DNA from 4 places in the Exiguobacterium sp. GL_137 genome. Region 2 is predicted to be linked to each of the others. Evidence: riboswitches for the same ligand, from Rfam matches in the RefSeq annotation. Region 2 holds a riboswitch; each other region holds the start of a gene.

The links. Region 2 has a riboswitch for S-adenosylmethionine ahead of AC3IRK_RS02350 (2,3-diketo-5-methylthiopentyl-1-phosphate enolase). Riboswitches for the same ligand answer to the same signal wherever they lie in the genome.
Positions count from the first base shown of each region.
Region 1: another riboswitch for S-adenosylmethionine. It lies ahead of AC3IRK_RS15415 (amino acid permease); the one in region 2 lies ahead of AC3IRK_RS02350 (2,3-diketo-5-methylthiopentyl-1-phosphate enolase).
Region 3: another riboswitch for S-adenosylmethionine. It lies ahead of AC3IRK_RS14595 (Na+/H+ antiporter NhaC family protein); the one in region 2 lies ahead of AC3IRK_RS02350 (2,3-diketo-5-methylthiopentyl-1-phosphate enolase).
Region 4: another riboswitch for S-adenosylmethionine. It lies ahead of AC3IRK_RS13195 (methionine ABC transporter ATP-binding protein); the one in region 2 lies ahead of AC3IRK_RS02350 (2,3-diketo-5-methylthiopentyl-1-phosphate enolase).

Region 1 is NZ_CM174406.1:2,963,432-2,969,460, reverse strand. Features, by position in the region: gene AC3IRK_RS15425 (ketopantoate reductase family protein) at 122-1,033, shown strand; gene AC3IRK_RS15420 (polysaccharide pyruvyl transferase family protein) at 1,233-2,651, shown strand; SAM riboswitch class I at 2,761-2,862, shown strand; gene AC3IRK_RS15415 (amino acid permease) at 2,947-4,347, shown strand; gene mmuM (homocysteine S-methyltransferase) at 4,322-5,254, shown strand; gene AC3IRK_RS15405 (MarR family winged helix-turn-helix transcriptional regulator) at 5,344-5,766, opposite strand; gene AC3IRK_RS15400 (CBS domain-containing protein) at 5,953-6,029, shown strand, end outside.
Region 2 is NZ_CM174406.1:429,036-435,064, reverse strand. Features, by position in the region: gene AC3IRK_RS02365 (sugar ABC transporter substrate-binding protein) at 1-290, opposite strand, end outside; gene mtnA (S-methyl-5-thioribose-1-phosphate isomerase) at 310-1,359, opposite strand; gene mtnK (S-methyl-5-thioribose kinase) at 1,356-2,525, opposite strand; SAM riboswitch class I at 2,604-2,706, opposite strand; SAM riboswitch class I at 2,915-3,016, shown strand; gene AC3IRK_RS02350 (2,3-diketo-5-methylthiopentyl-1-phosphate enolase) at 3,097-4,287, shown strand; gene AC3IRK_RS02345 (2-hydroxy-3-keto-5-methylthiopentenyl-1-phosphate phosphatase) at 4,284-4,943, shown strand; gene AC3IRK_RS02340 (methylthioribulose 1-phosphate dehydratase) at 4,940-5,560, shown strand; gene AC3IRK_RS02335 (1,2-dihydroxy-3-keto-5-methylthiopentene dioxygenase) at 5,576-6,029, shown strand, end outside.
Region 3 is NZ_CM174406.1:2,795,902-2,801,930, reverse strand. Features, by position in the region: gene AC3IRK_RS14605 (aldo/keto reductase) at 1-4, opposite strand, end outside; gene AC3IRK_RS14600 (hypothetical protein) at 162-362, shown strand; gene AC3IRK_RS14595 (Na+/H+ antiporter NhaC family protein) at 406-1,713, opposite strand; SAM riboswitch class I at 1,792-1,895, opposite strand; gene AC3IRK_RS14590 (metal ABC transporter solute-binding protein, Zn/Mn family) at 1,964-2,926, opposite strand; gene AC3IRK_RS14585 (alpha/beta hydrolase fold domain-containing protein) at 3,105-4,064, shown strand; gene AC3IRK_RS14580 (histidine phosphatase family protein) at 4,116-4,706, shown strand; gene AC3IRK_RS14575 (YwpF family protein) at 4,703-5,188, opposite strand; gene AC3IRK_RS14570 (hypothetical protein) at 5,331-5,660, shown strand; gene AC3IRK_RS14565 (nicotinate phosphoribosyltransferase) at 5,687-6,029, opposite strand, start outside.
Region 4 is NZ_CM174406.1:2,520,943-2,526,971, reverse strand. Features, by position in the region: gene AC3IRK_RS13215 (CAP domain-containing protein) at 1-615, shown strand, start outside; gene AC3IRK_RS13210 (hypothetical protein) at 755-895, shown strand; gene AC3IRK_RS13205 (MetQ/NlpA family ABC transporter substrate-binding protein) at 1,023-1,838, opposite strand; gene AC3IRK_RS13200 (methionine ABC transporter permease) at 1,873-2,538, opposite strand; gene AC3IRK_RS13195 (methionine ABC transporter ATP-binding protein) at 2,528-3,541, opposite strand; SAM riboswitch class I at 3,625-3,728, opposite strand; gene AC3IRK_RS13190 (aminotransferase class I/II-fold pyridoxal phosphate-dependent enzyme) at 3,791-4,978, opposite strand; gene AC3IRK_RS13185 (alpha-glucosidase) at 5,142-6,029, shown strand, end outside.

The DNA of each region.
Region 1 (6,029 bases), 490 kb from region 2:
TAAAATGCAAGCGCTTTAATTAAATTGTCATCTTTATCAAAATTACGACTTTTCGATGTGATAGGCTAGAGAACGAAAGCGTAGAACAGATCGTAAGACATCAGTCAGATGGAGGGATAAAATGAAAATTTTAGTAGTTGGTGCCGGTGCCGTCGGTGGTTATTTCGGGGCACGATTGGCGGAAAAAGGGGAAGACGTCACATTTTTAGTTCGGGAGCAGCGATTACAGGAGTTAAAAACATCAGGACTCGAAATTAACAGTCTGCATGGTGATATCCATCTTACGCCACGTTTAATTGAAGCAGGGGCAGACGAGACCTTTGATGTGATTCTCTTGTCGACAAAAGCCTATCATTTGGAACAAGTGTTGCACGATATCGCACCTTTTGTTTCGGAACATACATATATCCTACCGCTCTTAAACGGCATGGCACATTTGAAACAGTTAGTGGACCGGTTTGGAGAACAGCATGTGTTGGGTGGACTCTGCTTTATTGAATCGACGCTTGATGCACAAGGACGTATCCTTCAGACGAGTCCGTCCCACCATCTGTTATTTGGTCCATTGCCGGGAACCCGGCCAGACCGTTTGGAAGAACTGAAGCAGCACCTAGAGGGGACACTAGCGCCGATTAAATACTCGGACTCGATTACCAGCGATATGTGGAATAAGTATCTGTTCATCACGACGTTTTCCGGTGTGACGTCGCTTTTCCGTTCAGCAATCGGTCCGATTCGTTCGCAGGAAGAAGGAATGATGATGATCCGCCGCCTGGCAACGGAAGCCAAAGAAGCGATGGAACGCCAAGGTGCTGTGTTCAGTGATGGGATTGAACAGATCCAACAGCAACAGATCGCACAAATGGATGAAACGATGAAGTCGTCCTTACAACGTGACATGGAGAAAGGTAATGAAGTCGAGTCAGCTCATTTGTTCGGCACACTTCTTTCGAAAGATGAAGCGACGCAAGTGATGTTGCCGGCGATTTATGCAAATCTCGAAATTTATCGTATGTCGAGAAAAGATGTTTAACTAATTGTTATATAGGGAAAGTTTGTTAGGTTATATTGAGCCTATATTTTTCATAATCCACAATAATGTGTAATTTTCAGCTATTCGTTGACTTGCTGAATTGCATTCAACTATCCTTGAAAAGACAAGATGGTTAAAAAAGCAAAATATATTTTATATTTTTTAAATGAAAACAGAAGTGAGAGGGGAATTATTTTACATGAAACGTATTATTATCCGTGCGGGTATGACACCGTTTGAACAGTTCGACGCAGAATATTTGATGAAGCATAACTCAATCGGAGGGAACGTCGGAAACCTGATTTATCAATACAGTATTTTCCGCACCTTGATGACAGAGGGCACGACGATCACACCGGATTACTACTACTATGAAGAAGAGCGTGCAGATGAAATCAATGCGAACTTCGATTTATATGTCATTCCACTCGCTGATGCATTCCGTAAAGAATTCGTCCCGACACTTCGTAAATATACAAAATTGATTAAAAAACTAAAGATTCCGGTCGTCGTCATCGGTGTCGGTTTACGCGCACCGTTTGAAGCGAATTTAAACGACGGTTTCTCATTTGATGAAGACGTTAAAGCGTTTGTCAGCGCAGTTCTTGAGCGCTCAAGCATGCTTGGACTTCGCGGCGAAATCACATCAAAATATTTGACGCGTCTTGGTTTCCGCGAAGGAATCGATCACAAAGTCATCGGTTGCCCATCGATGTATGCGTTTGGTCGTGATTTGAAAATTCGTGAAACGAATATCACAAAAGATTCAATGATCGGTGTCAACTCGTCACGTCTTGCACCGCAAAACGTCCTTAACTTCATCACACGCGGAATGGAAGAGTACCCGAACCACTACTTCATCCCGCAATGGATGAAAGAGTTGCGTTTGACGTACACAGGAACACATCCGATTGCTGACTTATCCGTCACGAACTATCCGGTCAAGATGTCGGATCCGACTTACATGAACGACCGTGTCCGCTTCTTCTTAAACGCGCAGACATGGATCGACTTCTTGAAAGAAGCTGACTTCAGCTTCGGAGCACGTCTTCACGGTAACATCACGGCAACACTTGCCGGAACGCCAAGTATTCTGATTCCGAAAGATGCACGGATGCGCGAATTAACGGATTATCACCAATTGACACACATTTGGGCAAATGACATCACAGACAGCACACGCTTGTCGGATGTGATTGAGTCGGCTGACTTCCAGAGTCCGACACGTGTTCAAGCACGTAACTTTGATAACTTCGTGGAATTCCTGAATACAAATGATCTAGAACACATCTACAAAGAAACGAACTATCCGGAGAACGTTCCGTTTGATCGTGAAATGGCCAAAGCAGAGTTGCTTCCGGTCGTTAAACCGATCACAGGAATCAGTATCGAAGAAGCTGTTTCACGTTTTGAATCATACTTCCCAGCAGAAGAACAAAAAATCGTGGCAGCTCAAAAACGCGATAAAGCGAAAATGGCTGAAAAAGATAAGAAAATCAAATCACTTCAAGGCAAGTTGAACAGTCAAACAAAAGAAATGAAGCATCAACAAGGCACATTGAACCGGAAAGCGGTTCGCATGGCATTGAAGACAGCTGATTTGTTTGCGAAGAAATAAGCGACAGACGTCTTATACCGTTTTGGTGTAAGGCGTTTTTTTTTACATGATAAATTCTGAATTGTGTTGACAATTCAAAACAGGGTTGGTACTGTTATGAAAAATTACATTCTTATCCAGAGAGGTGGAGGGACTGGCCCTTTGAAGCCTCAGCAACAGGTCGAAAGATACTGTGCTAATTCCTGCGGGTGTTGTACCCGATCGATAAGCTTCCTTTGATTGTCGACCGACGCACCCATGCATGTGGGTGCGTTTTTTTTTAGTTTAACGAGAAAAAGAGGAGTGTGGAGGAGCAATGAAAGAAGGAACGTTTCGGCGGAAAATGGAATCCCGGCATATCGTCATGTTGTCACTCGGAGGTGTCATCGGGACCGGATTATTTTTAAGTACAGGCTATACGCTCGAGCAGGCCGGTCGGGTCGGCACGATTTTATCTTACCTGGTCGGAGCGCTGGCGGTTTATCTGGTAATGCTTTGTCTAGGGGAGCTGGCGGTACATATGCCGGAGACGGGTGCCTTTCACAGCTACGCGACGAAATATATTGGATCCGGAACAGGCTATACCGTCGCCTGGCTTTACTGGCTGACTTGGACGGTCGCGCTCGGTTCGGAATTTACGGCAGCCGGTTTATTGATGCAACGCTGGTTTCCGGATGTTCCGGTCTGGCTGTTCAGTGCTTTATTCGTCGTCATGATTTTAGGCATCAATGTCTTGACGGTCCGCTTGTTCGCGGAAGTTGAATTTTGGTTTTCTGCCGTCAAGGTGCTGACGATTTTAGTGTTCATCGTCTTAGGAACAGCAGCAATCGTCGGATTCTTGCCCCTCGCGGACGGCTCACAAGCACCGCTTCTCGCTCCGTTGACGGAGGGGGGCCTGTTTCCGAACGGAGCGTTCGCGATCTTGATGACGATGCTTGCCGTTAACTTTGCCTATTCCGGAACAGAGTTAATCGGGATTGCAGCAGGTGAGGCGGTCGATCCGAAACGGACGGTTCCTCTCGCCATTCGAACAACAGTCTTCCGGCTCGTCTTATTTTTTGTCGGGACGATCATTGTTCTTGCGATTCTGTTACCAAATGATTCAAAAGGAGTGCTTGAAAGTCCATTCGTTGCTGTGTTTGAACGGATCGGTCTTCCGTTTGCAGCAGACATCATGAACTTCGTCATCCTGACCGCGATTTTGTCAGCAGCGAACTCGGGTCTGTACGCCGCATCACGGATGCTCTGGTCTTTATCCGATCAACGGATGATTACGCCGTACTTTTCTAAATTAAATGCGAGCGGAGTGCCGATACGTGCCGTTCTCTTCAGTATGCTCGGTGGTCTGCTTGCCCTGTTCTCCAGCGTCTATGCACCGGGTTCCGTCTACATTGCGCTTGTCTCGATCTCGGGACTGGCAGTCGTCGTTGTCTGGATGAGTATCAGCGCCTCACAGTTCATGTTCCGCAAGCGCTATCTGCAAGAGGGGCATGATCTAAACGATTTGGTTTACCGGACGCCCTGGTATCCGTTTGTACCGATTCTGTCGTTTTTAATGTGTTTGGCTTCATTGATCGGAATCGCCTTTGATCCGACGCAACGGGTCGCCCTCTATTTCGGGGTTCCGTTTATCGCGGTCTGTTACATCGTTCATCATCTGACAAAAACATCATGGAAACGGAGTGTGGAAGATGTCAAAGAACAACAATCCAGTTGAACGACTGTTAAAAGAAAAACCCTATATTTTATTGGACGGAGCACTGGCGACGGAACTTGAACGCCATGGGAGAAATCTCGATGATCCGCTTTGGTCGGCCCGTGTACTGCTTGAAGAACCGGAACAGATTCACCGCGTCCATGCGGATTATTTTAAAATCGGGGCGGATTGTGCCATCACGTCCAGCTACCAAGCGAGTGTCGCCGGCTTCAGCAGCCGGGGGATTAAAGAAGAGGAAGCGATTGAACTGATGAAACAAACGGTCTATCTGGCACAGCAGGCGCGTGCGGAAACCGGACCGGCAGCGGATCACGCTTTGATTGCGGGATCGATTGGTCCTTACGGTGCCTATCTTTCGGACGGATCCGAATACATCGGTCATTACGGAGTCGACGATGCGCAACTTGAAGCTTTCCACCGTCCTCGTCTGGAAGCGTTAATCGCGGCAGGTGCGGACGTGTTGGCATTTGAGACGATTCCCTCCTTGCAGGAAGCCGAAGTGCTGTTCCGGCTGCTCGAAGAATTTCCGGATCAGTCGGCCTGGCTTGCCTTTTCCCTGCGTGACGCAACACACATCAGTGAAGGAACATCGTTGAGTGAGTGTATCAAGGCATTAGGGGAGCACCCGCAACTGGCGGCAATCGGCGCGAACTGTTTTCCGGCATCGATTGCGACAGAGTTCATCACGACATTAAAACAACTGACCGATGTACCGATTATCGTCTATCCGAATTCCGGTGAGCAGTATGATCCGGTCAGTAAGACCTGGTCCGGTGAAGCAGTGTGTACGGCTTTCGAAGACATTGCTCCGGAATGGTATGCCGCAGGTGCCCGGTTGATCGGCGGATGTTGCCGTACGACACCCGAGCAGATTGAGCGGATTCAACAGAAGGTGACAATCGGTTAACCGGAAGTCATGTCTAATAAGGACAAAAAAAGAGAGCGGAATTTTGCATCCGTCCTCTTTTTAGACTGATATTTCGTATTTTCAGAAACTCACCGTTCCCGTAACGCTTGGTTGAACTGTTTCAGCAACCGACCGAACGATTCGGCATCTTCATCCGGCCAGTCATGTAATAACCGTTCGATGCTCGTTAAACGGGCTGTCCGGTAAATTTCGAGCTCTTGTTGACCGTAATCTGTGATGTTGTAAAAGAAGGCCCGGCCGTCTGTTGGGTCTTTTATTTTTTCGACTAATTTTTTCTGATCGAGCGCAGCCGCTTGTCGGCTGACGGTCGAGACGTCGAGTTGCAACTCACGGGCAAGGGTTTTGACACCGACTTGACCGGAGTCGGATAACTGGCGCAAGAGTAAATAGGAAGCACGGTCCAGGTTCCGATTATCGGCCGTTGCCGTCGTTAAACGACGAATAAGAATCGCCAGTTCCAGTTCAATTGTTTCCAGGGATTGATTCGACATATTGTCACCTCTCATTAGCATTCATTGCCCTCATCATTACGCACGGGCTGTCCTCTGTCAATCAAAGGCAGGCTTCTTGACAGGATTATAGTTGTATTATACAATCATAAATGTTATTTAATTGTATCTTGAAACTTGTTGTTATGAACTTATTTTAATTACAGCGTCTGATGAAGGAGAATTCTGATGAAAGCTTATCAATCGATGAAAGAAACCGTCATTACGGTCAATGAACAGGATACGATCCGGACGGTAGTAGAACG
Region 2 (6,029 bases):
TCATAATCCTGTTGGACGGCTTGGGCGACGAGTTCCTTGAATTTGACGTCATTGCCTTCCGAGATGAACGTGTTAACCTGAAAACCGAGCGCTTCCCCTTCCGAACGAGCTCCGTCCAAAAACTGTTTCGTATGGTCATCGGATGCCAGATTGCGGATGACGGCAATTTTGACGTCTCCCTGGACACTTTCCGGTACACCACTGATTTTTTTCGTCGGTGTCGCTTCGCTATTGGCGCAAGCAGCCAGCAAGACCGCCGGTGCAAGTACCGCAAATGCTAATTTTTTCATTTCGATCTCCCCAGTCTGTTTAACGTATTTGTTGTCCGATTGTCTGCTCGATCGTTTCGACGGACGGATGCTTGATGACTCCCAGTTCCGTAATGATTGCCGTGATCAATTCGTGCGGTGTCACGTCAAACGCCGGATTAAAGACGGCCACACCGGCCGGCGCCGTTGCTTTCCCTGCGAATTGCGTCACTTCACGGGCATCGCGTTCTTCAATCTCAATCTCGTCTCCCGACAAGCTCGTCAAATCAAAGGTCGAAAGGGGTGCCGCGACATAAAACGGAATCCCGAAAGCACGGGCCAGTAATGCCAGTTGAAACGTCCCGATTTTATTCGCGGTATCCCCGTTTCGGGTAATCCGGTCGGCACCGACGATGATGGCGGTGATGTTTTTTTCTTTGATGGTATGGGCGACCATATTATCGGTAATCAAGGTCACGTCAATACCGGCCCGTTGCAGTTCCCATGTCGTCAGACGCGCTCCCTGCAGTAACGGCCGCGTTTCCGATGCATAAACGGAGAGCAGAATTTCCTGTTCTTTCGCGAGATAAAACGGGGCGAGTGCCGTCCCGTAAGCCGCTGTCGCAATCGATCCGGCATTACAAATCGTCAGAACCCGGTCACCGGACTCAAATAATTCCAATGCGTGGATCCCGATTTGCCGGGATGTCTTGGCATCCGTTTCATACAGTTCGAGCGCCTTTTGTTCCAACCGTTTTGGTAACTCGGCAAGCGCCGTACTCGAGACAATAATTTGATTCAGCTCATCAAGCACGTTCCGCAAATTGACCGCCGTCGGCCGGGTTGCGAGCAATTGGGCCGACACCGTCAACAGTTCTTGTTTCGCTTCAGAAAGTGACCCTGTCGTCCGGCGGAATGCTTCCTGCACAAGGATGAAGCCGCCGAACAGGCTGATGGCCGGGGCACCGCGGACACGTAATTGTTTGATGGCGTCAATCGCTTGCGCCAAGTCATGGATAACCTCGTATCGTTCTTCTTCCGGGAGCCGGGTCTGATCCAAAATCGTCACCGTCCCGTTGTCATAGATGATGCTTTGGACGAATTGGCTCATCGGCTGAGTTCCTCCGTCAAATCGAAGTTCCGTAAATCGGTGAACGTCTTGCATTCGGTCCGGCGTTTGATCAATGCCACTCCAAGACGTAACGCATGACGTTTCCGCTCAAGTCGTTCCCCCGCGTCCGTGATGTTCTCGAGGTCCGCAACCGGTGCCAATCCAATCGTCCGCCGAATCAACTCACAACCGGCAAAGCCCAGTGCGTCCTGTAAAATCGTACTGAGGACATCGTCGACAAGTCCGCCCGCCGAACGGAACGGCTCTACCGCTTCGCGTTCCCATAATGCTTTGAACGTCGACGCAAAGGTCAGCCAAAACGTATCGATATCCTTCACCCGTCCATCCCGTAACTCGGCATAGTTTGGATACGCGGCAAAGCAGAGATGGGCGATGAATTGTCCGACATCAAAACCAAACGGTCCGTAAAAGGCGAACTCGGGATCGATGACTTTCGTTTCATCGGCTGAAGCAAAAATACTTCCGGTATGTAAGTCACCGTGCAATAATGCATCACCTTTTGTGATGAACAGTGTTTCCAGTTTCGCGACTTCGCGTTTCAGTTCTGCATCCTGCCATAACCGAACCGCTTCCGCTTCGAGGCCTGCTTCAATCGCATTCGTTTCCGCATCATAAAACGGGTCTGTGAAGATCAATTTTTCCGTGATATCACAGAGATCCGGATTGTAGTAGTTCCGCGCCACTTGTTTTTTCGCGACCGGTCCAAGCGCAAAATCCGACGTATAAAACAGTGTCCGCGCCAGGTACGAACCGATGTGTTCCGCGAGTAACGGATACTTTTCCCCTTCGAGCAAGCCGGTCCGGGCGATCGTCAAATGCGACAAATCCTCCATCACCGTAAACGCTTCTTCCTTGCTCGCATGGTAGACGTGCGGAACGAAAGGAACAGCGACTTTTGCGAATTCTTTTAAGGCCGATTGTTCAATCCAGGCCCGTTCGAGCGACAGCGGCCAGCTTTCCCCGACGACTTTCGCATATGGCAACGCCTGCTTTAAAATCAGCCGTTTTTCTCCTTCCTGAATCCGGAAAACGAGATTTAAATTCCCGTCCCCGATCTCTTCTGCCGTCACCGGTTCATTGCCGATTAATCCGAGTGTCCGGACCCGTTCAATCGCGTCCTGTACTGTAAATGCTTGGTATCCCATTCTGGTTTCCTCCTTGTTGATCACACGAAAAAACGCCTCTTTTCGTCAAAGAAAAGAGGCGCGGCAGAATACTCCGTCCTCTTATCTCTCAGACGAATGTCTGTTGGATGTAGCACCGTGCCGGATGGTCGGTTGCTGCGGCGTCTTCGGGCCAATTCCCTCTGCCAACTCACGATAAGAGTCATATGTAGTTGTCATGTGATTTGATGTTGATTTGAATACTACGTGCGTTGCTGGCCGTCTGTCAATTCCAATTTTTAGTGAAACGGATTCAAAAACGGAACCGTCTATAGAAGAAGTATTTTCAAAAAAATAAATTTTCAAAATATAGTTTGACAAGTGATGGATCTCATGTAAAAATTGCAATTAGATTTCACAATTTCATCCAATTCTTATCAAGAGCAGACGGAGGGACGAGCCCTACGATGTCGCAGCAACCGACCACTTGGCACGGTGCTAATTCTTGCAGCTAATACGCTGACAGATAAGAGTCCACGCGCAATTTTTCATGGTCTCTTGTCATTGACGAGGGACCATTTTTGTATTTTTCAATAAGGGAGAGACGATTCATATGGCGTACATTACCGCAACATACCAACTCGGAACGACTGATCAGTTGCCGAAACGGGCAGAGCAAATCGCGCTCGGTCTGACGGTCGGTTCATGGACCGATTTAAATCACTTGGAACAACAACAACTGGAATCCTTTAAAGGACAGGTCGTCCATACAGAAGAACATGACGGCAAAGGTTACATTACGATCCGTTATCCGGAACACAACGTCTCACGGGACTTTTCCGCTATCTTAACGACGGTCTTCGGTAAACTGTCGCTCGATGGACAAATCAAGTTAACCGACTTACAGCTTCCCTCGTCATTCACGAACGACTTTCCCGGTGCCAAATTCGGGATTGAAGGAGTCCGTCAATTGATTCAGGTCCATGACCGTCCCCTGTTGATGAGCATATTTAAAGGAGTCATCGGACGGGACCTCGTCTTTTTACGGGAACAACTCGAAGCACAGCTCGCGGGCGGCATCGATCTCGTTAAAGATGATGAGATTCTATACGACAATCCGTTGACGCCGGCACTCGACCGGGCACGGATCGGACGGGAAGTCCTCGACGCCCATTATGAACGCACCGGCAAACGGGCGCTTTATGCAATTACGTTAAGCGGTCCCGTCTTCGGCTTGAAGGAACAGGCAAAACGCCTGATTGAAGCAGGTGCCACGGCCTTCCTGCTCAACACGTTTACATACGGACTCGATGTCCTGCGCGAGTTGGCTGCCGATGCGGACATTTCCGTCCCGATTTTTAATCACCCGGCCTTAAGCGGTGCCTTGATCGCAAGTCCTGAATACGGTATTTCGGCTCCTGTTCTGCTTGGAACGTTACCCCGACTGGCCGGTGCTGACTTGACATTGTTCCCGTCTCCCTATGGTAACGTTGCACTCGCCAAAGATTTGGCCCGCGGGATCGCCGTTGAAGCGACGCGAATCGGAGAAACGAAGACGATTCTGCCGGTTCCGTCCGCCGGCATCCATCCCGGCCTCGTCGCTCAGCTCGTCCGTGATTTCGGTACCGATTCGGTCATCAATGCCGGAGGCGGCGTTCACGGTCATCCGCAAGGGGCAGCGGCCGGTGTCCTTGCATTTCGTCAGGCGCTCGACGCCGCACTGACCGGAGAATCGCTGACAAGTGCCGCAACGCGGCAGGAAGAATTACGGGTCGCCCTTGACGCCTGGGGGATCACGAAATGACGACTCGGATTTTATGTGACTTCGACGGCACGGTGACGGAACACGACAACATCATCGCCTTGATGAAAGAGTTTGCCCCGCAAGAAGCATTTGAACCATTAAAAAAAGGTGTGCTCGACCGGTCGCTGTCGATCCGGTCCGGGGTTGGACAGATGTTCCGATTGTTGCCCTCAGATCGAAAACAGGAGTATATCGATTTTTTGATTAATCGGGCAGTCATCCGTCCCGGCTTCGACACCTTACTCGCCTTTGCCAAATCAAACGGAATCGACTTTGCGATTGTCAGCGGCGGAATTGACTTTTTTGTCCAACCGATTCTTGCCTGTTTACTGACAGATGAAACGATTTACTGCAACGGCAGTGACTTCAGTGAAGAGACGGTCCGGATTGAATGGCCACACGCTTGCGATGCGGCATGCAACAATCAATGCGGCTGTTGTAAAACGTCAATCGCCCGGAAGTTGAAGCAGGACGGCGATACGATCATCGCAATCGGCGATTCCGTGACGGATTTTGAACTGGCGAAAAAGGCTGATCACGTCTATGCCCGGGATTATCTGATAACACTCTGTGAACAGCACGGTATTCCCTATACGCCGTTTGAAACGTTTTATGACATCGTCAAACACTTACAGACCACGGGGGTGCATGCATGACATTCTTGAAACGATACGAAGAACTCCGCGCTATCAAGCAGGAGTTCGCCGCACGCGACTGGTTTCCCGGCACGAGCGGTAACCTCGCCATTCGAACGAACAGCAGTCCGACGGAATTTCTTGTGACGGCAAGCGGCAAAGATAAACGCCAGGACACGCCAGACGATTTCGTCCATGTTGACGCGACCGGTCAATTGATCGGCGAACAAAACGGACGTCCTTCCGCGGAGACGTTACTTCATGTCGAAGTTTTTAACCGGACGACGGCCGGCTGCTCGCTTCATGTCCATACCGTCGACAACAATGTCATTTCAGAACTCTACGGAGACCGCGGGGAAATCCGGTTTACCGGTCAGGAAATCATCAAGGCACTCGGCCGCTGGGAAGAAGATGCGGAAGTCGTCGTACCGGTTATTGCGAACCATGCGGATATCCCGACTCTTGCCGCAGTGTTTGCCAGGCATGTAAAAACGGAAAGCGGTGCCGTCCTGATTCGCAATCACGGGATCACCGTCTGGGCACCGACTGCCTTTGAAGCGAAAAAACAGTTGGAAGCCTTTGAATTTTTATTCAGCTACACGTTAAAACTGCAAACGTGCCGACAGGCGATTCATTAAAAGGAGGAATTTAAAATGGCAACAGTACTTTTCCAAAAGACAAACGAACGGTATACGGATCAAAACGAGGTTTCCGCTTTTCTTTCTTCACGTGGTGTCCTGTATGAACAATGGGATGTCTCGAAACTCCCGGCAGAACTGGTCGACACCTATACGCTGACGGACGCGGACAAACAAACGATTCTCGATACGTTCGAGCCGGAAATTACGGACGTCTCGGAACGCCGCGGCTACCAGACGGCCGATATCATCTCACTGTCCGATGCGACACCGAACTTAGATGAGTTGCTCGTCAACTTCCAGAAAGAGCACCACCATACGGATGACGAAGTCCGGTTCATCGTCAGCGGTCACGGCGTGTTTGCGATCCAGGACGACGAAGTCGGCTATTACAACATTGAACTGAACCCCGGAGATCTGATTTCCGTCCCCGTCAATACACGTCATTACTTCACACTACAGGACGATC
Region 3 (6,029 bases), 660 kb from region 2:
GCATGTGTATACTCCTCCTTTAATGAAACGAGAATATGGAATTGCTCGTTTAGTTTAGCATGAACAAGCAAGAACGTCCGTTTCAACGCTCAAGGGAGGAAAAAGCCGGTTAGAAAGCGAAAAGAGGAGGGTAAATCTATAAAGGAAACGAGGTGTATTTTATGAAACGATCTGTTAAAAACGTACCAAAAGGTGTTTGGGCCGGCCTTGCAGCCCTGTTAGGGACACAAGCGACATGTTTGTTCCTTGGTGCACGGAAGACAGGACGAAATCCGTGGGTCTGGGGAGGCGCAGGACTGATTCAGTTCCCGCTTCCGGCGATTGCGTATTTCATTCTCAACCGCCAAGACCAGAAAAAATAAGTCAAAACAAGACCTATCGCAAAAGCGACGGGTCTTGTATTTTTTACGAAACATTTTTTTTACGCACATCAGCTGTTTTTCGACGCGGGAAGCCGAAGACGATGGCAAGAGATCCGCAAACGAAAAGCAGGAACGGATAAAACAGATAGGGAATCAGTTCCGGGGAAGCCGTTTTCGTTAATTCCGCTGCAATCAGCAACTGGGCTCCGTACGGGATGATTCCTTGGATACCGCACGAGAAGATATCGAGGATACTGGCGGATTTCTTCCGATCAATATCATACGTATCGGCGATTTCCGCAGCGAGTGGTCCGGCGACAAGAATCGAAATCGTATTGTTCGCTGTCGCAAGATTCGTTGCACTGACGAGTGCCGCCATACTGAATTCCGCGCCGCGGCGTTGTGAGATTTTCCGCGTCAGGGTTTCTTTCAGATAAGCAATCCCGCCGTTAAAGGTGATCAGGCTGACGAGTCCGCCCATTAATAACGTCAAGATCGAAATTTCTGCCATCCCCATCAATCCTTCAGACATCGACAGGACGAAGCCGCTTAAGCCGAAGCTTCCGTCCATCATACCGATGATACCCGTCAAAACGGTTCCGCCGACTAAGACGAGGATGACGTTGACACCAAACAAGGCGAGGACGATGACAGACAGATACGGAATCAATTTATAAAACTCAAACGCTTTTGCTTCGACGACGTCTCCTGTACCTGAGACGAAAGCCAAGATGATGACCGTCAGGATTGCTGCCGGCAAGACGATCATGAAGTTGGTTCTGAATTTGTCGCGCATATTGGTTTTTTGCGTCCGGACTGCTGCGATCGTTGTATCGGAAATGAATGACAGGTTATCACCGAACATTGCACCGCCGACGACAGCTGCCGCGGCAATCGCAACATTGACACCTGTTGCTTCATGAATTCCGAGAGCAATCGGGGCAAGTGCGGCAATCGTACCGGTCGAAGTCCCCATCGCCATCGAGATGAAAGCAGCGATGATAAACAATCCACTCATTAAAAGAGAAGGCGGTAAAAATGTCAGCGACGCGTTGACGGTCGCTTCGATGGCGCCAATCGCATCGGCCGTTCCGGAAAAGGCACCGGCAAGTAAGAAAATAAAGACCATGATCATGATGTCCGGATTTCCGGCACCCGTTGCAATCCGTTCCACGGTTTGATTGATGCTGCCTTTCGTTGTGACCGCCGCAAAAATCAAGGCAATCAAAGCCGCAATCAGAATCGGGAATTTGTAGAAATCATCGTAAAAAATACCGGCACCGATAAAAAGAACTAAAAAGACAAGTAACGGTAGAAGTGCCCATTTGTTCGGTATAATCGTCTCGTTCATAAAACCACTCCTTTTCTACAAGTACAAAAAAAGACTCCTTCGCAAGAAAGAAGGAGGTCTTTACTGAAAAAGACGCTCTTCTTATCTCTCAAGCCGCAGCTTGCTGGATTTGGCACAGTACGATTTAATCGTCCGCTGCCGAAACATCATCGGGCCAGTCCCTCCGTCTCTCGCGATAAAAAGAAGTCATTTGATTGTCTGAAATACGTTTTCTACCGTAACGTATCTTTTACTGCATGTCAACACTACTTCACTGAAGTGCTTGTTTGAGCGTCGTCACATTTTCATTCATCAAGTCAAAATACGAGGCATTCTGCTGTTCTTTCGTGACGGACTCCAGGTTGTGGATCGTAATCGCTTCGGCTCCGATTTCCTGTTGGATGACGCGGGCGACTTTAGGAGAAACCGTCTCCTCGAAAGCGATATACTTCAAGTCATGCAATTTGGCTTCTTTGACGAGAGCGGCCAGTTGCTTTTGGGAAGGCTCGTCCGACGGAGAGATGCCGGCAATCGGCAATTGCGAGAAACCGTATCGTTCGGCTAAATATCCGTAAGCGGCATGCGTGACGAGCAATTCTTTTTTCGAGCCCTTATCGACAGCCTGTTGCAGATTTTGATCGAGCTCATCTGCCTGCGTATCAAATTCAGCCAGGTTTTTTTCAAACGTCGCTTTTTTATCCGGTACTTCTTTTGCCAGTGCCGTCGAAATCGATTGGGCCATCATTTTGGCATTGTTCGGATCGAGCCAGACATGGGGATCGTATTTGCCGTGATCATGTTCTTCTTCCGCGTGTTCGTCAGCATGATCATCGTGTCCTTCATGTTCGTGAAGCGTGGCGTTGGCTTCGAGTAAGTCGATTCCTGTGCTTGTCTCGACAAAACGGACATCGTTGCCTTTCAGACTGGCTTTGATTTTTTTCGAATACGGTTCAAGCGTCGTACCGGTTAAGAGGAACAGATCGCCTTGTGCGATTTCTGTCAGTTGTTTAGACGTCGGCTCGTACGAGTGCGGATCGGCACCGGGAGGGACAATCATCTTGACGTCGATATCTGTTCCGCCAATTTCCTTGGCGATTGCCGCAGTAGCGAATGTCGATGTATACACCCGAAGCTTTTGATCGGTCGCATCTTGATTGGATTCGGAAGAACCGCAGGCAGCAAGAAAAGCAGCGCTGGCAAAGGCGACCGTGAAAGCTGAAAGTAATTTTTTCATATGAATAAACCCTCCAAAAATTATTAAAACGTAATTATTCCGATTTGAACCTTTTCACTATAACGAATCCAAAACGAAGCGTCAAGTATAAGTCGGGGAAGACGTTCGGCTTCTAAATAAATCGGGTAGATGACTAATAAGAGATCAGAAATCGAGAGTAAGCTTTGGAGGTGATGAGGTGAAACGGGAAACTGCTTGGCTGATGGGAGGGGCGGCAATTTTAACGACAGCCGCAGCCGGAGCGAGCATCTGGAACAACTATGGTGCTTTATTACGATGGACGGAACCGGCGCTTCCACTGTCGGAAGTCCAACTCGCACCCCGGACGATTTTGTTTAAAACCGTTAATCAGAAAGAACTAAAGTTGGATTTATATTATCCGCCGGGTGATGGTCCTTTCCCGGTCGCGATTTATGCGCACGGGGGAGCCTTCGTCAGAGGGAACCGGGATGACGTCTTTTGTTTTACGCCAATCGTCGAGCGTTTCCTGGAACTCGGCATCGCCGTTTGCAGTATCGATTATCGCTTGTTTGAGGACGGCAGTTATTTTCCGGATAATCTGGAAGACGTTCGGGATGCACTTTGTTTCTTAAATCAGGAAGCCGACGATTTACGGATTATGCGGGGACGCATGGTGTTGTGGGGAGACTCAGCCGGTGCCGCGTTAATGCTGACGACGGCACTTGCCCCGATGGAATTCATCGGCGAACAAACAGCCGAATGCCTCCCGTTGATCAGTGGTGTCATTGCCCTGTATCCTCCGACGAACTTCCTCCTGTTCAAGTTCATTCAAACGTGGATTGCCAATATTAAGTTTTACGGAGGAGGGCGGGACGAGTGGCGGGAACTCATGACACGTGTTTCGCCGGTAACACATTTGACAGCAGACTCACCACCGATCATGTTGTTGCACGGAAAAAAAGATCCGATTGTCCCATTTACGCAAGCGCTCCACTTCGTTGAAAAGGGAGCCGATGTCGGAGCCGACGTCCGGCTGTTTTCCTTCCCGAACGGCACGCATTCCCTGGCGAGCTTTACCCAGACCGAAAATCCGTTGAAAATCGAGCGGTTACTGGAACGGATTGAGACGTTTAGTTGTCAGGTCCTGGCGTTGCCGCCCCGGGAGACCCTTCACTAAAAAAGAAAACATGATACAATCAGTCATATTTCTTTTGAAGGAGACAGTAAAATGACAGAAATTTGTTTAGTGCGTCATGGTCAAACGGATTGGAATTTAAACGAGCGGATTCAAGGACGAGAAGATATTCCGCTCAATGAGACAGGGCGATGGCAGGCTGGAATGAGCGCAGCTTACCTGGCGGAAGAAAAATGGGACGTCTTGATTTCAAGCCCCTTATCGCGGGCAGTCGAGACGGCAGAAATCATCGGACGTTCAATCGGGCTGGATGTAACGGAGACGGATGAACGGTTGGTCGAACGGGAGTTTGGATTGGCATCAGGACAGCCCGTCGCCGGAATCTATGAAGCAGTCCAAGCGAATGATACGGAACGTGTACCGGGACTTGAAACCGAACAGGAAATTCAGCAGCGGGTGTTTTCGGCAATTGAAGAATTGACAGAAAAATATCGGGGACAACGCCTGTTGATCGTCTGTCACTCGCATACGATCAAAGCGGCATTATCCTCGATTGATGATAGCTTCAGTTACCGGACACCGCTTAAGAATGCATGTGCGAACTATATTCGTTTCTCCGACCGGTATGAGATTGACCGGATCAATGTCGCGGATCATATCGTAGATCAAACGATACGTCCTTAAGAGATGGTTGGATTTTCGTGGAGGTACTGTTTAAACGTTTCTTTCGCGATACTCGTAATATGTGCGCCGCGTTTTGAACGCCGGTCTTTGTATTCCTGAATCAAGGCTTCACCGGTGAAATGATCCTCGACGACTTCGCGTAAGATCGATTCCGACAAGTCATTTTTCATCATGACCATCTTTCCTTTGAACAGGTACGATACCCCTTCACTTAAGGGAGTCGATTCAAGCGGCGTCACAATCATCGCAGCCGGATCATTATCAGGTCGGGAAATCGTAATTTCAATCAAGGCCCGTAAATTTTTATTGAATAACTCGTCGATGATCGGTTGATCATTTTCCAGGACGACAATTTCAGCGACCCACTGTGCCGTCTGATCCGTGCTGACAGTCAATCCATCTTTGATCGTAACGGGAATCGTCGTATCCCGGCCGGATTCATCCATTAAAATACGTAAGGTGCACAATTTAAAGGTTTTCAAGAAAACGCCTCCTTGTTGAATGAACAACAGATTTTCTTCAGTATACCGTGACCGGGCAAACGGTGGGAAAGTTTTAGAGAGGATTTTTTAGTGAACTATGTTTAAATGGAAGTAGAAATTAGAAACAGGAGGACCGTTCATTATGCCGCAAGCACTGATAGGAGTATTAGGAATCATTGGCATCATCTTACTTGCCCATTACATCATCTCGTATTGGCATGCTGAACCAACAGACCGTCCGACACTTGCTTATCGTATAGCGCTCCTGATTGCCTGTTTGCTTCTCATCAGTGGAAGCGACCACTTAATCAGTATTTTTTATGCGGATTCCTTGGCAGAGTTCGGTCAACGGATTACGTATATCGTCTTCATCGGAGGTGCGCTTGGTTTCGCTTGGTACTTTCGTCAACAAATGGAACAAGCGGCAATCCAAATGACAGTTACACCAAATGAAACAGCCCACTTCAGCTGAAGTAGGCTGTTTTTATGTTCAATTGTTTATTTTAGACCGCTCGCAGTCCGTGTGTCGCGAATCATATCCAGTTTCAGTTTCCAGAGACGGTCGCTGAAGGTGATGGCATAGACTTCCGGCAGACGGAGGCGTTTGTATTCTTCCCATAGACGACCGATCTGCTGTTCATGGAAATGGCGGCTTTCTTCGATGGTCGGGACCGTGTATACCAGTTCTCCGTCAACGAAAATCGGCGTCAGCAAACGTTCGACGTTAAAGTTCTCGATCCGGTTGCGGAATGACGGATCACGGACGTCGATTAAGTCGATTGCCTCCAGATCAGTCGGATCTTCATCCAGTAACGTCACGTAATCACCTTTGAATTTATTC
Region 4 (6,029 bases), 940 kb from region 2:
ACGGAAACGACCCTTGCGAAAAAAGGCTGGAAAGCCGTCAAGTCGTACCGGAAAGGCAATACGAACTATTTGCTGAATCTCGATCATGCCGCCGTCTATGAAAAAAAGGATCGGTATGTGACCTACTTCTTTGACCAGCACGATGGCAACAAAGTCAAAGCGACACTCGCGATACCGAAAGAGGTCGAAGCGAAGAAGAGTGGATTTTACGGCAAGGCGTCCACTGCCTTGCGGACGACGGATGAGAAGCTGATGTTGCGTTTGATGAACTGGGACCGGGCCGATTATAACCTCGGAGCACTGACGCCGTACAGTACTTTAAAACCGATCACGCGCGCGCACAGTGAGAACATGGCGAAGAATAATTTCTTCTCTCATACCGATCCGGAAGGGCGTGATCCGTTTGACCGGATGAAAGAAAACGGAATCCGCTTCTCGGCAGCCGGAGAAAATCTGTCGATGGGCTATCCGAATGTCTTTGCAGCGCACTGGGGCTTGATGAACTCCAAAGGACACCGTGATAACATCATGAACAAGACCTTCGAACAGGCGGATACCGGTGTCGCGTTCCGTGACAATGCACCGTACTTTACGATTAATTTCCGGACGCCCTGAAGTAACATTTAAAACGAAAATATACGTATCACCCCGATTTCGCGAAAGAGAAATTGGGGTTCTTTTGTGTGAATCAATCTGTAGATGGATGACGCACCACCTAGAGTTAAATCCTATCTTGAAAAATGAGAGAAGGCTTTTGATTGACGAAGCCTTGTCTTCTCAGCTCGCTTTTCTCGGGCGGAACGCAAGCCGCGGTCATTGTTTGATGACCGGGTCTCGCCTGTTCCTGACGGAAGCGAAGCTTCCTTTTCCCGTAGAAGTCGAGCGGAAGACGTGACTTCTCCAAGAGTCATCATTCAATGGAAAACCCCTGAAACCGTTCCACCTCTTTTTTGTAAAGGGAGGCAGCTATTTCAGGGGTTTTATATCATTTTTAGATAAACTGATATACAAAAAGAGTTATGTTAGTTTGCCCAGTCCGGTTTACTGAATCCTTTGAATGATTTTTCGATAACGTTATTAAAGTCATCCGATTTGACGACAGCCGTCAAATCTTTCGCCAGTTGTTTATCGGCATTCGATGTTTTGATAGCGACCAGATTCCGGTACTGCTCGTCCATTTTTTCGAGTGCCAGTGCATCCAGTAAATCAAACTTCGCGGCTAACGCAAAGTTTCCCGGAACGGCAGAAATATCGACACTGTCAATGGCACGCGGCAGTTGGGCAGCTTCGAGCGGTTTGATGACCAGTTTCTTCGGATTTTTGACGATATCTTTTTCGGAGACTGTCAACGGATCCACGTCGGCTTTCAGTTCAATCCAACCTTGGTCAGCGAGCAGGTTCAGTGCCCGGGCCTGGTTCGTTGGATCGTTTGGTGTCGCGACTTCAGCTCCCGTCTTGACGTCATCCAGCGATTTATAGGATTTGCTGTATAAACCCATCGGCGCCGTTGGGACAGTAATCAGTCCTTTAAGGTCGAGGTTCTTTTCCTTCGCAAATGTCTTCAGGTAGATCGAGTGTTGGAACAAGTTGGCGTCGATGTCGCCACTGCCAAGTGCGATGTTCGGTTGAATATAATCCCCGAACTCGACGATTTCGACGTCGTAGCCTTTCTTTTCAAGCCCGGGTTGGATCGCTTCTTTGACCATGTCGCTGTAAGGTCCGCTCGTTGCCCCGATCTTGATCGATTTGTTGTCTTCTTTGGCGCTGCTGTCGCCGCAACCGGCAAGAATACCGGCTCCGAGTAGTCCTGTTGCTAAAAAGGCATAACGTTTTTTCATATTCATTCTCTCCCTTACGATTCTCTATTTTTGGTTAACGCTTATCAGCACGACGGGCCAAAACATTGCCGAGCCCTTGAATACTTTGAACAATGATAACGAGGACGACGATCGTCACAATCATGACGACATTGTCGTACCGGTAATAGCCGAAGCGGATGGCCAGGTCACCGACGCCGCCACCACCGACGATACCGGCCATGGCGGAAAATCCGATCAGACTGATGGTCGTCAAAGTGACGGCTTGAATGATGCCGGGAAGGGCTTCCGGTAAGAGTGCACTGATGATGATCCGAAACGGTGTCGCACCACAGGCTTCTGCTGCTTCGATTAATCCCGGTGGAATCTCACGGAGCGATGTCTCGACCAGTCGGGCGAGAAACGGAATGGCGGCGACACTCAGGCTGACGGAAGCAGCAGTCGGTCCAATTGTATTATCGAGTAACAGTTGTGTCAGCGGAATCAACGCGACGAGCAGGATGATGAACGGTAACGAACGGACGATATTAACGAAAAAGTCCAAGATGCTGCGAACGACGACGTTTTGGAAAAATAGTCCCCGGTCCGTGATGAACAGTAAGATCCCGAGTGGAATCCCGATGATGAGGGCGAAGCCGAGTGAGATTCCGACCATCAAAGCCGTTTCCGCTAACGCTTTCGCAAGATCCGGTAACATGGTTTCAATCCGTTCAAGCCACATCCTGGATCACCTCAAGCGTGTGAAGTTGTTCTTCGAGCCACGTCAAGGAGCGGTTCACGTGAAGGGTCGGACCGGTCAAACTGACAATCAGCACTCCGAAAGCGACGTTCTGGATATAGTCGACCTTACCGTGGAGGATGCTGACGGAAATATCAAACTGTTTAATTGCTTCCGATAACGTACTTTCACCGGTCTTTTCACCTGTGAATTGCAGGCGGATAATTTTTCCCGGTGTCGTTCGCAAGATCCGTTCCGGTAACTCGATCTGGAGTGCCGTATCGACATAATGTTTCGTGACATCATGTGCCGGCTGACTGAACAGGTCGTATGTACGGGCGACTTCAACGACTTCACCTTGCGCCATGACGGCAACCCGGTGACAAATCTGTTTGACGACATCGATTTCATGGGTAATGAGAATGATCGTCAGGCCAAGCCGTTCATTCAAGTCTTTCAGCAGTTCGAGAATTTGCAGCGTCGTGACCGGATCAAGAGCGGACGTCGCTTCGTCACATAACAGGACACTCGGATTATTCGCAAGGGCGCGGGCAATCCCGACCCGTTGCTTTTGACCGCCGCTGAGCTGACTCGGGAAATTCGTCTCGAAGCCTTCGAGTCCGACCAGGGAGACGAGCTCTTTGATCCGTTGCGGGAAGTCAGTCCGTTTGACGCCGGCAGCCTTTAAGGCGAAGGCGATATTATCGGCGACGTTCCGGGATTGAATCAATTGGAAGTGTTGAAAGATCATCCCGATGTTCAAACGCAGTTCACGTAAGCTGCCTTTGGAGAGGCCGGACAGATTAGTGCCCGATACTTTAACCGTTCCTTGTGTCGGTGTCTCCAGTCCGTTGATCAGACGGAGCAGGGTGCTTTTTCCGGCACCGGATTCACCGATGATGCCAAAGATTTCACCTTGCTGAATCGTTAAATTGACGTCACGTAAGGCAAAAATGGGTGTCCGGTCACGAACGAACCGTTTAGTGATCCCTTTAAATTCAATCATCTGTCGTTTCCTCCCTATACAAAAAAATCGCCTTTTTCCAGTTAAGAGCAACCAGAAAAAAGCGACGAAGTGTAAGATTTCGTAACTTATCTCTCAGAATGAAACATTCTGTAGGATGTGGCACCGTTCCTTAAAGGTGGTTGCCGGACGTCGTTGGGCCTAATCCCTCGGTCGCTCTCGATAAGTAGATATGCTGTTGGGACTTACTGTAACGGAAATCATTCCCATTTGTCAAACGTTTTTTCAGAATTATTCCGCAACGGTCTGGCGAAACAGATTCAATTGACCAATCCGTTCAGCTGCTTCGACGAGTCGTTCGGCGTCAGCAATCAGGCTGATCCGGACGTAACCTTCCCCGTATTCGCCGAAGAAATGTCCCGGTGTAACGGCGACATGCGCTTCGTCGAGCAGGTGATCGGTAAAGCTTTGGGACGTGTAGCCGGACGGGACCGGCAACCAGACGAAGAACGAACCGCCCGGGATCGGTCCGTCCCAACTGATTTCCTGTAACTTGCCGAACAAGGCATCACGCCGCGCTTCATACAGAGCGCTCAGTTCGCGGACACACGTCTGATCGCTTGAAAGAGCGACGGTTGCTGCCTGTTGAATCGGTGTGAAAGCACTGACGTATAAGTGTTCCTGGTACGTCTCGATACTTGCGATGACGGACGGATTCCCGATGGCGAAGGCGATTCGGAAACCGGACATGTTAAAACGTTTCGATAATGAAAACAGTTCGATTCCGACGTCTTTTGCGCCTTCCGTCTGGAGGAAACTGCGGGTCGGACCGTCGAAGCTGATTCCGCCGTAGGCGAGGTCGTGGACGACGCAAATGTCGTTCGCATCAGCGAAGGAAACCGTTTGCTCGAAGGCTTCCGCTGTTGCCGTCGCCCCGGTCGGATTGCTCGGGTAGTTGAGGAACAACATCCGGGCCCGTTCGACATCTGTCGTATCAAGTAACGTGTAGTCAGGTAAAAAAGCATTTTCCGCAAGGAGCGGCAATGTGATCGGGTAAGCTCCGGCAAGGGCGGCGCCGGATAAGTAATCCGGGTATCCGGGATCAGGAACAATGACACCTTCACCGGGATTGACGATCGTTTGCGGTAAAGCGACGATACCGGCTTTGCTGCCGAGCAAAATGGCGACTTCAGAGGCCGGATCGATGTTTACGCCAAACTCTGACTGATAAAAATCCGCGACAGCCTGTTTGAGGAAATCGTGTCCGCGAAATGGCGGGTACTGGAGGTTTGAAGCGTCATTGATTGCTTCTTTCAAGGCATCCAGAATATGTACGGGTGTCGTCTGATCCGGTGTTCCCTGACCAAGCGTGATGACGTCATGACCAGCAGCCTTGACGGCACCGATCCGCTGGGCGAGCTCGGCGAAGACCGGAGCGGGTAACCGATCAATCGCAATCGATGGGGCGAAATGTTTCATCTGTCTTCCTCCTTGTTGGGTATTGTCGTCAAGGATAACGAATTTTCAGAAAAAAGAAAAGAGTTTTTTAATAATTGCTGATAATTGGGAAAAAGAACCGATGGCTTTCGTGTTTTTGATACACTGAACTAGAATACGATTGAATCACAAAGGAGCTGATGGGATGAATCGGGCCTGGTGGAAAGAAGCCGTTGTCTATCAAGTGTATTGGCGCAGTTTTAAAGATTCGAACGGAGACGGGATGGGCGATTTACGCGGAGTAATTGAAAAACTCGATTACATCGCTTCCCTTGGTGTCGATGTCATCTGGTTAAATCCCTGTTATACATCACCGGATGTCGATAACGGATACGACATTTCGGATTATTACTCGATTATGCCGAAGGCGGGAACGATGTCGGATCTGGAAGAACTGATTGCGTCCGCCCATGAACGGGGACTGAAACTGATTCTTGATTTGGTCGTCAATCATACGAGTGATCAACACACGTGGTTTAAAGAATCCCGCAGCAGTCGGACAAACGAGAAAGCCGATTGGTACATTTGGCGGGACGGGGTCAAAGGAACACCGCCGAACAATTGGCGGTCGTATTTTGCGCCGAGCCCTTGGACGTGGGATGAGACACGCCAGCAGTATTACTTCCATTCCTTTGCATCGGAGCAACCGGACTTGAACTGGGAACATCCTGCAGTCCGGCAGGCTGTGTATACGATGATGCGGTGGTGGGCCGAGAAAGGAATCGACGGCTTCAGGATGGATGTCATCAACCTGATCAAGAAACGGGCGACGTATGATGATGTCGCAGATCCTCTGAATTTATCCTACTTAGGGAACCAGCCGGGCATTCATGAATTCTTGCAGGAGATGCACCAGGAAGTACTGGCGGGAACCGATCTCTTTACCGTCGGTGAGATTCCGTTCGTCGGCCCGGAAGACGGGTTACTGTATGTCGGTGAGGAACGGAATGAGTTGCGGACGCTGTTTCACTTCGAAGTCGCGGATGACATGGAGACGATGGATTTACCGCGCTTCAAACAAATCCAGAAGCGC